Linked DNA regions of Allobranchiibius huperziae. The protein of the gene in region 2 binds, or shares a complex with, the protein of the main gene of each other region. Links are inferred from orthologs where the notes say so. Each region holds a gene or a part of one and is shown on either strand. Other genes may lie near its edges.

Region 1 (3,261 bases), 310 kb from region 2 along the record:
CAGATCGCCAGCGCCAGGGCGTCGGCCGCATCGGCGGGCGTGGGGGCGACCTTCAGCTTGAGGATGCGGGTCACCATGGCCGTTACCTGCGCCTTGTCGGCGCGGCCGTTGCCGGTGACCGCGGCCTTGACCTCGGACGGGGTGTGCATCGCGAGCGGCAGCCCCAGACGGGCCGCAGCGAGCATCGGGACGGCGGAGGCCTGCGCGGTGCCCATGATCCCCTTGATGTTGGCCTTGGCGAAGACGCGTTCGACGGCGACGGCGTCCGGCGCGTAGCGCTGCAGCCACTCATCGATCTCGGTCTGCAGGGTGAGCAGCCGCTCGGCGGGGTCGTCACCGGGCGGCGTACGCACGACACCGACGGCGATCATCCGGACCGGTTCGCCGATGCCGCCCTCCACCACGCCCAGGCCGCACCGGGTCAGTCCGGGGTCGACGCCGAGGACACGCACGCAAGCCTCCTGCAGATTGAATCGCCGTGTGCCGAACACCTGTTCGGCACACGGCGACGCTACCCGGTGCGACGATCGGCCGCGGGCAGGCGACCCGGCGAGTCGCCTACTCCTCGTCGAGCTCGGCCAGGACCTCGTCGGACACCTCGCCGTTGGCGTAGACGTTCTGTACGTCGTCGCTGTCCTCGAGCGCGTCGATGATGCGGAACATCTTGCGGGCGCCGTCGGCGTCCAGCGGCACCTCGACCGTGGGCAGCCACGACGACTCGGCCGAGTCGTAGTCGATGCCCGCGGCCTGCACGGCCTCGCGCACGGCGACGAAGTCATGGGCCTCGGAGACGATCTCGAAGGACTCACCCAGGTCGTTGATCTCCTCGGCGCCGGCGTCCATCACGACCTCGAGGATGTCCTCCTCCGTCTTGTCCGCCTTGGGCACCGTCACCAGGCCCTTGCGGTGGAACTGGAAGGCGACCGAACCGCTCTCGGCCATCGTGCCGCCGTTGCGCTGCAGGGCCGTGCGCACCTCGGCCACCGCACGGTTCTTGTTGTCGGTGAGGCACTCGATGAGCAGCGCCACGCCGCCGGGCGCGTAGCCCTCGTACGTCAGCGCCAGATACTCCGCGGCACCGGCCTCCGCACCCGACCCGCGCTTGACCGCGCGGTCGATGTTGTCGTTCGGGACCGAGGACTTCTTGGCCTTCTGCACCGCGTCGTACAGCGTGGGGTTGCCCACCACGTCGCCGCCGCCGGAACGCGCCGCCACCTCGATGTTCTTGATCAGCTTCGCGAACAGCTTGGCGCGCTTGGCATCGACCACCGCCTTCTTGTGCTTGGTGGTGGCCCACTTGGAGTGCCCGCTCATGTTCTCCCTGCTTCGTGCTCGGTGCTGTGAGGCCGTCGTGGACGGCTGATCCGCCCGTCATCGTAACGATTCGCGCGGAGGCCCGGATCGCGACGGCGTACGCCGCACCCCTCACGACACGCGAACGGCGTCGCGCACCATGGCGGCGAAGTAGTGGTGCACCCGATAATCGTCGGTGACCTCGGGGTGGAAGGACGTCGCGAGCAGCGCCCCCTCACGGCATGCCACGACGCGACCCTGCGCCGGCCCGGTCGGCACCGTGGCGAGCACCTGCACCCCGTCGCCGGCACGCTCGACCCAGGGCGCGCGGATGAAGACCGCGTGCACCGGGGTGTGTGCACCGTCCGCGAGCGACGGCATCACCAGGTCGGTCTCGAAGGAGTCCATCTGCCGCCCGAACGCGTTGCGCCGGACCGTGATGTCCATCCCGCCCAGCGTCTGCTGCCCCGGCTGGCCGTCCAGCACCTCGTCGGCGAGCAGGATCATCCCGGCGCAGGATCCGTAGACCGGCATGCCCGCTGCGATGCGCGCGCGGATCGGCTCCTGCAGCTCGAAGATGCGCAGCAGCTTGTCGATGGTGGTCGACTCCCCGCCGGGCAGCACCAGGCCGTCGATGCGCGCGACCTCCTGGGGGCGGCGTACCGGGACCGCCTCGACGTCGGCGCTGGCGAGCGCCCGCAGGTGCTCGCGCACGTCCCCTTGTACGGCGAGCACTCCGATGCGCGGTTTCGTCACGCGCCGATCGTACGGAGCGCCGGTTGCGCGGGACGTTGGGAGTCGTTGCGCGCTCCATCGAGCGCGCGACGACCCCACATGTTCGGCCTACGTCAGCCGGACGCGCCGAACCAGCTGCTGCCGCCGTACGTGCGCCCCGACAGATAGCTGTCGACGACCGCGGCGCCCAGGCCCTCCAGCTCCGGTGCCAGCACGCGTCCGCCGGCTCGCTTGGCCAGCTGGTCCAGGAAGCGCGCCAGACCGGGGTCCTCGCCGAGCCGGAAGATCGTCGTCTGCGCGCCGAGGCGGGTCGACTGGTCCAGCTCGCGGACGGCGTACGCCACGGTCAACGGGTGCGGCGGATAGTCGAAGAAGACCTCGCCGTCGGACTCCAGGTGCGCCGTCGGCTCGCCGTCGGTGACCACGAGGAGCACCGGCTGGGCGTTGGGATACCTGCGGAAGTGCTGGTTGGCCAGGATCAGCGCGTGGTGCAGGTTGGTGCCCTTGTCCCACTCCGGCGCGAGCCCGGTCAGCTCCGCGATCTCCATGGTCTGCGCGTGCCGGCCGAAGGCCACCAGCTCCAGATGGTCACCGCGGAACCTGGTCGAGATGAGCTGGTGCAGCGCGAGCGCCGTACGTTTCATGGGCAGCCAGCGACCGTCCATCGCCATCGAGAACGACGTGTCGACCAGCAGCGCGACAGCCGCCTGGGTGCGTGCCTCGGTCTCCTGCACCTCCACGTCCTCGAAGGAGATGACAGGACCGGGGTGGTCCTTGTCCTCGCCCACTCGGCGCAGCGTCGCGTTGGTCAGCGTGCGCGTGACGTCCCACGACTCGGTGTCGCCGAACTCCCAGGGGCGCGAGGCACCGGAGGGCTCGCCCGCCGTACCCGCCTTGCGCGCGTCGCGCTGCCCCTGCCGACCGGACAGCGTCTGGCTGACGTCGCGCAGCAACGACTTGCCGAGCTCGCGCATGGCGCGCGGCGACAGGCGCAGGTCTCCCTGGGCGTCGGACTGCAGGTAGTCGCGGTTGCGCAGCTGTCGCTCCAGCTCCGCGAGCCGTTGCGCGTCCACTGCCGCCTCATCGCCCAGCTGGCGCCGCAGCGCGTCCAGGTCGAGGTCGTCCATCCGTGCCCCGGCGTACTGCTGGGACAACTGCTCGCTCAGTGCGTCGAGGTCGGCGAGGTCCTGCAGCATCCCGGTGCCGTCGCCGAGGCCCATCCCCTGCTCACCG
Region 2 (3,066 bases):
GCGTCGCCGCGGCGGTTGGTCGCCCGCCGTCGAGGAGCGCGCTGATGTACCCGTGGGGCTGGATCGCGATCGCGGTCGCCGTGCTCGCGCTGATCGCGTGGTACCTCTCGTACAGCGCCGCTCGGCTGGACCGTCTGCACGGCCGGGTGGAGGGATCCCTGTCGGCCCTGGACGCCCAGCTCGTACGCCGCGCCGAGACCAGCATGGAGCTGGCCAACTCCGGTCTGCTCGACCCCGCGAGTTCGATGCTGCTGGCGGACGCCGCCGGCTCGTCGCTCGACGCGTCGGACGCCACCGAGGTGAGTTCGGAGGTGCAGGAGCATGGCGTCGACCAGCAGCGGGCCACGATCGAGACGGATCTCACCATCACGCTATTGGCCGTCCTGACGCGGGAAACCGTGGTGCAGGAGGGTGTCTCGGAGTACGCCCACCTGGTGCAGCAGGCGGGCGCGCGGGTGCAGCTGGCGCGCCGCTTCCACGACGACGCCGTGCGCGACGTACGTCGGGTGCGTGCAAAGCCCGTCGTGCGCCTCTTCCGGCTCGCCGGTCGTACGCATCTGCCGCAGATGGTGCAGTTCGACGACCGGATCCCGCAGACCGACTGAGCCCGCGCGCATCGGGAGTACGCGCGCCCGATCGGGCGCGCACGTACTCCCGTTGTCGCGTCCGCCGCGCTGACCACAACCTGTCGTGACCGATAGCGGTCATCGACGCGGACGTGGCACTTTGCGGCCTCGCGCCGCTTGTACGCTGGTCGCAGACCATCCGTCGTACCCCCGCACAAGGAGTCGTCATGACCTCGCAGACCACCGACACCCAGCCTCAGGGTGGCGGCCGCACCGGCACCGCCCACGTCAAGCGGGGGATGGCCGAGATGCTCAAGGGCGGCGTGATCATGGACGTGGTCACCGCCGAACAGGCGAAGATCGCCGAGGACGCCGGCGCCGTCGCGGTGATGGCCCTGGAGCGGGTCCCCGCCGACATCCGTGCGCAGGGTGGCGTGTCCCGCGCCTCGGACCCGGACATGATCGACAGCATCATCGAGACCGTCTCGATCCCCGTGATGGCCAAGGCGCGCATCGGGCACTTCGTCGAGGCGCAGGTGCTGCAGAGCCTCGGCGTCGACTACATCGACGAGTCGGAGGTGCTGACCCCGGCCGACTACGCCAACCACATCGACAAGTGGGAGTTCACCGCACCGTTCGTCTGCGGTGCCACCAACCTGGGCGAGGCGCTGCGTCGTATCACCGAGGGCGCGGCGATGATCCGCTCCAAGGGTGAGGCCGGCACCGGCGACGTCTCCAACGCCACCACGCACATGCGCACCATCCGCGCCGAGATCCGCCGATTGACCACGCTGGCCGACGACGAGCTGTACGTCGCCGCGAAGGAGCTGCAGGCGCCGTACGAGCTGGTCAAGGAGGTCGCGGGCCTCGGCAAGCTGCCCGTCGTGCTCTTCACCGCGGGCGGCATCGCCACCCCGGCGGACGCCGCGATGATGATGCAGCTGGGCGCCGAGGGCGTCTTCGTCGGCTCCGGCATCTTCAAGTCGGGCAACCCGGTGCAGCGCGCGGAGGCCATCGTCAAGGCCACCACGTTCTACGACGACCCCGACATGATCGCCAAGGTGTCCCGCGGTCTCGGCGAGGCCATGGTCGGCATCAACGTCGACGAGATCCCCGAGCCGCACCGGCTGGCCGAGCGCGGCTGGTAAGGCTGCCGCCGCATCGAGCGGAGGGCTTCACCCCGAGCGGAGGGGTACACGACCCCTCCGCTCGACGGCGGACATCTCCGCTCGATGAGGTGAGGGTCAGGGCCGGGGGAGGGTGACGCCGGTCGGGACACTGTCGCCCGGTTCCGGTCCGTGGCCGGCCTCCACGACGGCTTCGTCGCCGATCGCGTTGTCCTGCAGGATGATCGGCCCTTCGACGCGGGCGCGCTGGCCGATCACCGACTGCTGCACCACGACGCCCGCGCCGACCTCGGCTCCGGTCATCACGATGCTTCCGTCCACCACGGCCGCCGCGCCGACCTGAGCGCCGGGACCGACCCAGGAGCCGCCCACCACGGCTGCCGTCGGGTCGACCGTCGCGCCCGGATCGATCAGCGCAGGTCCGTGGCGCAGCACCGCGTCCCGGGACGCCGCGACCAGGGTCGCCGGCGTGCCGACATCGATGCTGTAGGCGTCCTGTACGTACGCCGTCACCACCGCACCGTCGCGCAGCAGCCCCGGCATCACGTCGCGCTCGAAGCTGACCGGCTCGCCGCGCGGCACCTCCTGCAGACAGGCGGGGTCGAGCACATAGGTGCCGGCGTTCACGATCCCCGCGACGAGCTCGGTGGGTTTCTCCTCGAACCCGACCACCTGGTCGTGCCCGTCCACGGAGAGCAGACCGTACGCGCGCGCGTCGTCGACCGGCCGGGCATGGATGCTCACGACGCAGCCCCGCTCCGATCGCGCCTCGTCGAAGAGGAACAGCTGCCGTCGCACGTCGTGACCGGTGAGCTGGTCGCCGTTGAGCACCAGCAGCGCGTCGCCCGGCGCGGGCGCCAGCCGGTCGGCCGCCGCCGCGAGCGCCCCTCCGGTGCCGAGCGGCTGGTCCTCGTGGCAGTAGTCGAGCTGCACGCCGTACGCCGATCCGTCACCGAGCGCGGGCTCGAACTGCTCCGCCCGGTACGACGTGGTGAGCACGACCCGTGTGACCCCGGCTGCGGCCAGCCAGCGCAGCTGATGGACGACCACCGGCTCGCCCGCCACCGGCAGCAGCGGTTTGGGGGTGTTGTCGGTGAGCGGCGCGAGCCGGCTGCCGAGACCGCCCGCCAGGACGACGGCGTACACATCGGGACGTGGGTTCATCCGATGCCCGGGGTCCGTCGAGCGCGGGGTGCGGGCGGGGGCCACGGCGTCGTCCGCGACGGTGGGCACCGGCCGTCCAACTGCTGCGGCACGGGACACTTCCTTCGGGTCTCGGGCGTGATGTGGGACGTACCGCGACTATAGATACCCATTGGTAACCAGGTGACGTACGGCACAGCTACTATTCCCGACATGCCTCCCGAGTCCGG

Evidence for each region.
Region 1: the proteins of pdxS (region 2) and pdxT are in contact, whole or in part, in a crystal structure (PDB 2ISS), measured with the Thermotoga maritima proteins. The link is inferred for Allobranchiibius huperziae from one-to-one orthologs. Residues at the interface, in WP_004081493.1 of Thermotoga maritima: Met1, Glu2, Ile3, Lys4, Lys5, Gly6, Thr7, Ile9, Ile10, Gly13, Phe14, Glu16, Met17, Phe18, Lys19, Gly20, Gly21, Glu36, Glu37, Ala38, Gly39, Ala40, Val41, Met72, Ser76, Ile77, Pro78, Val79, Gly98, Asp100; in WP_004081494.1 of Thermotoga maritima: Val8, Gln9, Gly10, Asp11, Arg13, Glu14, Glu17, Lys30, Leu31, Gly45, Gly46, Glu47, Thr49, Thr50, Arg53, Ile54, Glu57, Met58, Arg105, Asn106, Arg110, Gln111, Val112, Glu113, Ser114, Phe115, Glu116, Thr117, Phe118, Val119.

Annotation. Positions count from the first base shown.
Region 1 is NZ_JACCFW010000001.1:1,592,608-1,595,868, reverse strand. Bases 238-3,185 are described here. They hold pdxT (pyridoxal 5'-phosphate synthase glutaminase subunit PdxT), read right to left. Parts: upstream 2,050-3,185; coding sequence 1,426-2,049; downstream 238-1,425. Other genes in these bases: HNR15_RS07575 (vWA domain-containing protein), read right to left, coding at 2,142-3,185; HNR15_RS07585 (YebC/PmpR family DNA-binding transcriptional regulator), read right to left, coding at 559-1,314; ruvC (crossover junction endodeoxyribonuclease RuvC), read right to left, coding at 238-452. In the rest of the region: more of ruvC, read right to left, coding at 1-237; more of HNR15_RS07575, read right to left, coding at 3,186-3,261. UniProt on the Bacillus subtilis protein: Catalyzes the hydrolysis of glutamine to glutamate and ammonia as part of the biosynthesis of pyridoxal 5'-phosphate. The resulting ammonia molecule is channeled to the active site of PdxS.
Region 2 is NZ_JACCFW010000001.1:1,903,600-1,906,665, reverse strand. What follows is about bases 1-2,753. They hold pdxS (pyridoxal 5'-phosphate synthase lyase subunit PdxS), read left to right. Parts: upstream 1-793; coding sequence 794-1,714; downstream 1,715-2,753. Other genes in these bases: HNR15_RS08980 (sugar phosphate nucleotidyltransferase), read right to left, coding at 1,811-2,753; HNR15_RS08990 (hypothetical protein), read left to right, coding at 45-605; HNR15_RS08995 (glycosyltransferase), read left to right, coding at 1-45. Outside these bases: more of HNR15_RS08980, read right to left, coding at 2,754-2,926; HNR15_RS08975 (hypothetical protein), read left to right, coding at 3,050-3,066. UniProt on the Bacillus subtilis protein: Catalyzes the formation of pyridoxal 5'-phosphate from ribose 5-phosphate (RBP), glyceraldehyde 3-phosphate (G3P) and ammonia. The ammonia is provided by the PdxT subunit.